DNA from 2 places in the Pseudokineococcus basanitobsidens genome. Region 2 is predicted to be linked to the other one. Evidence: predicted binding sites of a transcription regulator. Region 2 holds the regulator's gene; the other holds the start of a gene.
The links. The regulator HrcA, encoded in region 2, represses chaperone genes, less so after heat shock. The targets are predictions, from matches to a motif close to GNTNGCACTCGGNNNNNCCGAGTGCNANC.
Positions count from the first base shown of each region.

Region 1: groES (co-chaperone GroES) is a predicted target of HrcA. The motif match lies at 2,494-2,522, and genes of this name have one in related genera.

Region 1 is NZ_JBBIAA010000002.1:297,045-301,454, reverse strand. Features, by position in the region: gene WDZ17_RS03735 (WhiB family transcriptional regulator) at 1-179, shown strand, start outside; gene groL (chaperonin GroEL) at 271-1,881, opposite strand; gene groES (co-chaperone GroES) at 2,073-2,366, opposite strand; gene WDZ17_RS03720 (THUMP-like domain-containing protein) at 2,579-3,808, shown strand; gene tsaD (tRNA (adenosine(37)-N6)-threonylcarbamoyltransferase complex transferase subunit TsaD) at 3,827-4,410, opposite strand, start outside.
Region 2 is NZ_JBBIAA010000010.1:91,671-96,080, reverse strand. Features, by position in the region: gene WDZ17_RS10530 (DUF3097 domain-containing protein) at 1-333, opposite strand, end outside; gene WDZ17_RS10525 (TIGR03557 family F420-dependent LLM class oxidoreductase) at 477-1,502, shown strand; gene hrcA (heat-inducible transcriptional repressor HrcA) at 1,644-2,675, shown strand; gene dnaJ (molecular chaperone DnaJ) at 2,854-3,966, shown strand; gene WDZ17_RS10510 (Gmad2 immunoglobulin-like domain-containing protein) at 4,005-4,410, opposite strand, start outside.

The DNA of each region.
Region 1 (4,410 bases), on a different contig from region 2:
ACCGCGACAACGCCGCCAAGGCCGTCTGCGGGTCCTGCCCCGTCGTGCGGCAGTGCCGCGAGCACGCGCTCGCCGTGCGCGAGCCCTACGGCGTCTGGGGCGGCATGACCGAGGACGAGCGCGAGGCCGAGTACTCGCGCCGCCGCAGCGGGGCGCGCACCCTGCCCCTCGCGAGCTGACCTCGCCGCAGGCCGCCTGCCGGCGCCGCACGCACGAGAGCCCCGCACCTGGTCAGGTGCGGGGCTCTCGTGCGTGCGGCTCGGTACGGGGTCAGTGGCTGTGCCCGTGCCCCGCCGGCGCCTCCTGGCGCTCCTTCTTCTCGACGACGAGCGTCTCGGTGGTCAGCACCAGCGAGGCGATCGACGCCGCGTTGACGAGCGCGGAGCGGGTCACCTTGACCGGGTCGATGACGCCGGCCGGCACGAGCTCCTCGTACTCCCCGGTGGCGGCGTTGAGGCCCTGCCCGCCGCCGAGGGTCCGGACGCGGTCGACGACGACGTAGCCGTTCAGACCCGCGTTCTCGGCGATCCAGCGCAGCGGCTGGTCGACGGCCCGGCGCACGATCCCGACGCCGACCGCCTCGTCGCCGGTCCGCCCGAGGTCCCCGTCCAGCGCGGAGGCCGCCTGCACGAGCGCGGAGCCGCCGCCCGCGACGATCCCCTCCTCGATGGCCGCACGGGTCGCCGAGACGGCGTCCTCGATGCGGTGCTTCTTCTCCTTGAGCTCGACCTCGGTGGCCGCGCCGACCTGGATGACGCAGACGCCGCCGCCGAGCTTCGCGAGCCGCTCCTGGAGCTTCTCGCGGTCCCAGTCGGAGTCCGTGCGCTCGATCTCGGCCCGGATCTGGTCGGCGCGGGCCGCGATGTCCTGCGCCCCGCCGCCGCCGTCGACGAGCGTCGTGTCGTCCTTCGTCACGACCACGCGACGGGCGGAGCCGAGGACGTCGAGGCCGACCTGGTCGAGCTTGAGCCCGACCTCGGGGCTGACGACCTGGGCACCGGTGAGGACGGCGAGGTCCTCCAGCATCGCCTTGCGGCGGTCCCCGAACCCGGGGGCCTTGATCGCGGCGGCCGTGAAGGTCCCGCGGATCTTGTTGACGACCAGCGTCGACAGCGCCTCGCCGTCGACGTCCTCGGCCACCACGAGCAGCGGCCTCGAGGTCTGCAGGACCTTCTCCAGCAGCGGCAGGAGGTCGGCCACCGCGCTGATCTTGGTCGAGCTGATGAGCACGTGGGCGTCCTCGAGGACGGCCTCCATGCGGTCGTTGTCGGTGACGAAGTGCGGCGACAGGTAGCCCTTGTCGAGCTGCATGCCCTCGGTGAACTCGAGGTCCATCGCCGTGGTCGAGGACTCCTCGACCGTGATGACGCCGTCCTTGCCGACCTTGTCGAACGCCTCGGCGATGAGCTCGCCGATGACGCGGTCCTGGCTGGAGATCGCGGCGACGTGGGCGATCTCGTCCTTGCCGTCCACGTCGCGGGCGGCGCTGCGCAGCGCCTCGCCGACCGCGGTGACCGCCGCGTCCATGCCGCGCCGCAGCGCGTCCGGGGAGGCGCCGGCCGCGACGTTGCGCAGGCCCTCGTGCACGAGCGCCTGCGCGAGGACCGTCGCCGTCGTCGTGCCGTCGCCGGCGACGTCGTTGGTCTTGGTGGCGACCTCCTTCGCGAGCTGGGCGCCGAGGTCCTCGTACGGGTCCTCGAGCTCCACCTCGCGGGCGATCGTCACGCCGTCGTTCGTGATCGTGGGTGCGCCCCACTGCTTGTCGATGACGACGTTGCGGCCGCGGGGGCCGAGCGTCACCTTGACCGCGTCGGCGAGCGCGTCGACGCCGCGCTCCAGCGCGCGTCGCGCGTCGTCGTCGAACTGCAGGGTCTTGGCCATGCTGCTCCGTCCTGGGGGTGGTGCTGGTGGGTGCTGCCGGGCGTGCGCTCGCGGCACGGTGGCGTGCGGACGCACGAGCGCCCCGGGGACCGGCGGGCCGGTCCGCCGGGGCGGTCGTGGTGGCGCCGGTGGGCGGTGCGCGTCAGCGGGGGGACGCGCTCACCCGGCGGGCGCCGGCGGGTGCTGCGTCGTCAGGAGACGACCGCGAGCACGTCGCGGGACGAGAGGATCAGCAGGTCCTCGCCGCCGTAGGTGACCTCGGTGCCGCCGTACTTGCTGTAGATGACCTTCTGGCCGACCTCGACGTCGACCGGCACGCGCTGGCCGTTGTCGTCGACGCGGCCCGGGCCCACCGCGAGGACCTCGCCCTCCTGGGGCTTCTCCTTCGCGGTGTCCGGGATGACCAGACCCGACGCGGTCGTCTGCTCGGCCTCGACGGCCTTGACGACGATGCGGTCCTCGAGCGGCTTGATGGAGACCGACACTGTGCGGACCTCTCCTTCGTGGGGCTCCCCCGAGGGAGCCGGTGACGTGGGCAGGCGCGGGTGGGTCCGTCCGCCGTCGCGGGGGTCGGCCGGCCCTGCCGTGCGCCGTCCCGACTCTAGAGCGGCGGTTAGCACTCGGTCAATCGGAGTGCCAGGACGCAGGGCCTCCGCCACGCCGTGCCCACCCGGGCCGCCGTGGCAGCATCACCGTCGTGGAGGATCCCGCCGTCGCCGGGCTCGCGGCGGTGCTGACGCCGGCCGGGCTCGCCCTCCTCGACGCGCTGCCGCCCTACGGGGAGGTGGACGGGCTCGTGCTCGGCGAGCGGCTGCGGGCGCAGGGCCACGACCCCGTGCTCGTCGCGGCCGCCCTCACGCAGAGCCGGCTGCGCGCCCGGGCACGCGCGAAGTTCGGCTCCTTCGCCGACGACATGCTCTTCACCGCGGCCGGTCTCGAGCAGGCGACCCGGCTGCCCGTCGCGGCCCGGCACGCGCACCGCTTCGTGGCCGCGGGGCTCGCGCGCGTCGCCGACCTGGGCTGCGGCGTCGGCGGGGACGCGAGCGCCCTGGCCGGCCTGGGTCTCGGCGTGCTCGCGGTCGACTCCGACGAGCCCACCGCGGCCGTGGCCGCCGCCAACCTCCGCCGCTTCCCCGACGCCCGCGTGCGCTGCGAGGACGTCACCGCCACGGACCTCGACGGCGTGGACGGCGTCTGGCTCGACCCCGCGCGGCGGGACGAGCGGGGTCGACGGGTGCTGGACCCCCGCCGCGCCAGCCCCCCGCTGTCCTTCGCCGAGGGGCTCGCGCGCGAGCGGCCCGTCGGGGTGAAGGTGGCCCCCGGCATCGACCACGACCTCGTGCCCGCCGGGTGGGAGGCCCAGTGGACGTCGGTCGACGGCGACGTCGTCGAGGCGGCCCTGTGGAGCGGCGCCCTGGCCCGGCCCGGCGTGCGGCGCAGCGCGGTCGTCGTCCGCGGGGGGACCGCCGCGGTCGTCGACGACACGGCCGACCCCTTCGCCGCCTCCGCGCCACCGGTGGGCCCCGTGGGCCGGCACCTGTACGAGCCCGACGGCGCCGTCGTCCGCGCCGGTCTCGTCGGCGCGGTCGTCGCCGCCCTCGACGGCCGCCTCGTCGACCCCTCGATCGCCTACGTCACCGCGGACGCCCGCCTCGAGCTCCCGTCGGCGACCGGCTACGTCGTCGACGAGGTCCTGCCCTTCGGGCTCAAGCCGCTGCGCGCGCGGCTGCGCGAGCGCGGCGTCGGACGGCTGACGATCAAGAAGCGGGGGACGGCCGTCGAGCCCGAGGAGCTGCGCCGGCGCCTGCGCCTGTCGGGCCCCGAGGAGGCGGTCGTCGTGCTGACGCGCGTCGCCGGCCGCCAGAGCGCGCTGCTGTGCCGGGCGCTGCCGACCCCGGGGCGGGCGACGCCCGACGCAGGGGGCTGACCCGCCCGGTCGCCGCCCTCAGCCCCCGACGAGGACGGTGCCGACGGGCAGCGACGAGTCGCCGCCGAGGTCGGCCGGCGACGGCGGCAGACCGCGGGCGACCACCTGGGCGCCGAGCGCGGCGACCATGGCGCCGTTGTCGGTGCACAGGCCCAGCCGGGGGACGCGCAGCGCGATCCCGGCCTCGGCGCAGCGCTGCGCGAGGAGCTCGCGCAGCCGCGGGTTCGCCGAGACGCCGCCGCCCAGCAGGAGGGAGTCCAGGCCGTGCACCCGGCACGCGTCGACGGCCTTGCGGGTGAGGACGTCGACCACGGCCTCCTGGAAGGAGGCCGCGACGTCCTCCACCGGCACGGTGCGCCCGGCGGCCTCGCAGGCCCGGACCCAGCGCGCGACCGCGGTCTTGAGGCCGGAGAAGGAGAAGTCGAAGCGGTGCCGCTCCAGGTCCCGGGCCGAGGTGAGGCCACGGGGGAAGGCGATCGCGCGGGGGTCGCCGTGCTCGGCGGCGGCGCTGATCGCCGGGCCGCCCGGGTACGGCAGGCCGAGCAGCCGCGCCGTCTTGTCGAACGCCTCGCCCGCGGCGTCGTCGACGGTCTCGCCGAGGA
Region 2 (4,410 bases):
CGTCCGGCCCGGGGCGATCCCGGTGGGCCGCGCGGCGGCGTGCGGGGCGGCCTGCCGCGGCGGCGCCAGCCGCACCGGCCGGCCGTCGAGGTGGAAGCCGGGCCCGAGCGGGAAGGCGCGGGTCCGTCCGCGCCGGTCCTCGAGGTGGACGACGTGCGCGCCGCCGGCCTTCTCCACGCGGACGACGGCGCCGACCCAGCCCGTCTCCACCTCCTCGACGACGAGGCCGCGGTCGGCCGCGACCTCGGTCGAGCGGCCGCGCGGCGGGACACGCCAGTCCCCGGCGAGGACGTCGCTGCCGTACCGGTCGCGCGGCGGGGTCGTGCGGCTCATGCGGCGGACGCTAGCCGCGCGGGCCCCCCGGTCCCGGAGGGCGCGCGGGCACGTCCCGGCGAGCGGGTGCGGGTGGGGGGAGCCGCTCCTAGCGTGGACGCGGACCAGCCGGGGCGACGCCGGCGGACACGACGGAGGCACCCATGCAGATCGGCTACAAGCTCGCCACCGAGGCCTTCGCGCCGAAGGAGGTCGTCCGGCAGGCCGTGGAGGCCGAGCGCGCCGGCTTCGACTTCGTCGAGATGAGCGACCACTTCCACCCCTGGCTCGAGACGCAGGGCCACAGCGGCTTCACGTGGGCGCTGCTGGCGAACATCGCGGCGAGGACGCAGACCCTCGGGCTGGCGACCGGCGTCACCTGCCCCAGCGTCCGGTACCACCCGGCCGTCATCGCCCAGGCGGCCGCGACGATGCAGATCATCTCGGACGGCCGCTTCACCCTCGGCGTCGGCGCGGGGGAGCGCCTCAACGAGCACGTCGTCGGCACGCAGCACTTCCCCGGCATCCGCGTGCGGCACGAGCGGTTCCGGGAGGCCCTCGAGATCATCCGGCTGCTCTGGCAGGGCGGCTACCGCACCTACGAGGGGAAGCACCTCCAGCTGGAGGACGCCCGCGTCTTCGACCTGCCCGAGGAGCTGCCCGCCATCGCCGTCGCGGCCAGCGGCCCCGCCTCGGCCCGCATCGCCGCCGAGCTGGGCGACGGGCTCTTCGCCACCGAGCCGAAGGGCGACATGGTGGCGACCTGGAAGCGTCTCGGCGGCAGCGGACCGGCCTTCGCCGAGATCCCCCTCGCGTGGGCGCCGGACGCCGAGAGCGCGGCGCAGGCGGTGTGGGAGAAGACCCGATGGGCGCTGACGGGCTGGAAGGTCATGTCCGAGCTGCCCAACCCGGTGAACTTCGACGCCGCGACGCAGAGCGTGACGACGGAGCAGATCCAGGCGCAGTTCGCCTGCGGCCCGGACGTCGCCCGGCACCTCGAGGTGGCCCAGCCGTTCGTCGACGCGGGCTTCGACCACGTCGTCACCATGAACGCCGGTCCCGACCCCGACGGCTTCTTCGACTTCTTCCGCCGCGAGCTCGCCGAGCCGCTGCGCGCGCTGACGCCCTCCGACGACGCGCAGGGACCGGGGCTCGCCGACCGCGTCCTCGGCGCCGTCCGCGGGGGCTGACCCGCGGGCGACCGGGCCGCGCGACGTCCCCCGGGGGCTCGCGCGGTCCGGGCCGGGCCCCGCACCGGGCGTAGGCTTGGCACTCAGGACGGATGAGTGCCAGGTCGACCGACCCGGCGGCGGGCGAGCGGAGGTGCACGGGTGAGCGACGAGCGGCGGCTGGCGGTCCTGCGGGCCATCGTCGAGGACTACGTCGCCACCCGGGAGCCCGTCGGCTCGAAGGTCCTCGTCGAGCGTCACAGCCTCGGCGTCTCGCCCGCGACCATCCGCAACGACATGGCCGTCCTCGAGGAGGAGGGCTACATCGCGCAGCCGCACACGAGCGCGGGCCGCGTGCCCACCGACAAGGGCTACCGGGCCTTCGTCGACCGCCTGGCCACGGTGAAGCCGCTGTCGCCGGCGGAGCGCCGCGCCATCTCCACGCTGCTCGACGACGCCACCGACCTCGACGACGTCCTCACCCGCACCGTGCGGGCCCTCGCCCAGCTGACGCGGCAGGTGGCCGTCGTCCAGTACCCCTCGCTCAGCCGGGCCACCGTCCGGCACGTCGAGCTCGTGCCGCTGGGCGGGCCCCGCCTGCTGCTCGTCCTCATCACCGACTCCGGCCGGGTCGAGCAGCGCACGGTCGAGGTGGCCGGCGAGGTCCCGGAGGAGCTCGTGGGGCAGATGCGCACCCGTCTCGGCGCCGTCGCGTCCGGCCGTCGGCTCGCGGAGGTCGTCGCCCTCCTGCCGTCGCTGCCGGAGTCCTTCGCCCCGGCCGACCGGGACGTCGTGCGCGCCGTGCTGCGGGCGCTGGAGGACTCGCTGTCCGCCGAGCGGGAGGAGCGCGTGGTCCTCGCGGGCACGGCCAACCTGGCGCGCTCGGGGCTGGACTTCCCGCAGTCGATCTCGCCCGTGCTGGAGGCCATCGAGGAGCAGGTGGTGCTGCTGCGCCTGCTCGGGGAGATGGCGGACGACGCCGGCGCGGCGGCCGGCGGCGTCTCGGTCCGCATCGGTCGCGAGCTGGCGCACGACCGGCTGACCGAGACGTCGGTCGTCACCAGCGGCTACGCCTCCGGCGGCCAGGTGGTCGCGCACCTCGGCGTCCTCGGCCCCACGAGGATGGACTACCCCACGACGATGGCGGCGGTGCGCGCGGTGGCGCGCTACGTCTCCCGCATCATCGGGGGCTGACGAGCACCACCCGCACCGCCGCGTGCCGCCCGCGGGCCCGGGCCGCGAGGCGCCGGCACGAGCACCACGACGAGCACGAGCACCACGACGAGCACGAGCACCACGACGACAGCACCACGACGAGCAGGGGCCGGCGCAGCGCCGCCGGCCGACCCCGACAGGAGCGAGCACACCCACGGTGAGCGACCACTACGCGGCCCTCGGCGTCTCCCGCGACGCCTCGCAGGACGACATCAAGAAGGCCTACCGGCGCCTGGCGCGCAAGCTGCACCCGGACGTCAACCCCGGGGCGGCGGACGAGTTCAAGGACGTGTCCGCCGCCTACGACGTCCTGTCCAGCCCCGAGAAGCGGCGCGCCTACGACCGCGGGGAGAGCCTCGGCGGCTTCGGCGGCGGCGCCGCCGGCGGCTTCGGCTTCAGCGACATCTTCGACACCTTCTTCGGAGGGGCGGCCGGGGGCGGCCGGGGGCCGGCGACCCGGGCGCGCCGCGGCCAGGACGCGCTCATCCGCATCGAGGTCCCGCTGCCGGAGGCCGTGTTCGGCGCCGACCGCACGATCGCCGTCGACACGGCCGTCGTGTGCCCGACGTGCTCGGGCTCGTGCTGCCAGCCGGGGACGTCGCCGCGCACGTGCGAGGTGTGCGGCGGGCGCGGCCAGGTGCAGCGCCAGGTCCGCAGCTTCCTCGGCCAGGTGATGACCACGGCGCCCTGCCCGAACTGCCAGGGGTTCGGGACGACGATCCCGTCGCCCTGCCCGGAGTGCGCCGGCGAGGGCCGGATCCAGGAGCGCCGCGACCTCACGGTCCGCGTGCCGCCCGGCGTCAGCACGGGCACCCGGATCCAGCTCGCCGGTCAGAGCGAGGTCGGCCCGGCCGGCGGTCCTCCCGGCGACCTGTTCGTCGAGGTCGTGGAGGAGCCGCACGAGACGTTCACCCGTCGCGGCGACGACCTGCACTGCACGGTCGTCGTGCCCATGACCGCCGCGGCCCTCGGCACCGAGCTGTCCGTCGACACGCTCGACGGCGGCCAGCAGGTGGACGTGCGCCCCGGCACGCAGTCCGGCGAGGTGCACACGCTGCGCGGGATGGGCGTCGGGCACCTCCGCGGGGGCGGCCGCGGCGACCTCCTCGTCCACGTGGACGTGCAGACGCCGACGCGCCTCGACGACCGCCAGGAGGAGCTGCTGCGCCAGCTCGCCGAGATCCGCGGCGAGGAGGCGCCCGAGGGGCGCCTCACCAGCGCCGGCGGCGGCGTCTTCGGCCGGCTGCGGGACATGTTCTCGGGCCGCTGACGGCGACGGTCGGCCCGAGCTCCTCGGGACCGCTCAGCTCAGGCGACCCGGAACGTGGTCGTCGTCACCGGGGGGACCACCGGCGCCTCGGCGCCCGCGCCCTCGCCGTCGGAGTCGTCCGGCACGCGGACCTCGAGGGTGTAGCTGCCGGCCGGCAGGTCGAGCATGACCTCCCAGGTGCCGGTGGTCCCGATCTCGGCGGCGAGACCGTCGGGGCCCTCCACCGTGGCCGGTCCCTGCTGGAGGACGGTGGACCCGCTGCGCAGGGTCCAGACGACGGTGGCCTCCGCGGCGCTCGTCGCCCGCCCGGCGAGGACGACGGTGCATCCCCGCGGCAGCGTCGCCCCCGCGGCCGGGCTGTCGATGCTGACCGCCAGGTGCTGCGAGCCCTCGACGACGGCAGCGCGCACGGGGGAGCGCCCGGCACCGGCACCGACTCCGGCA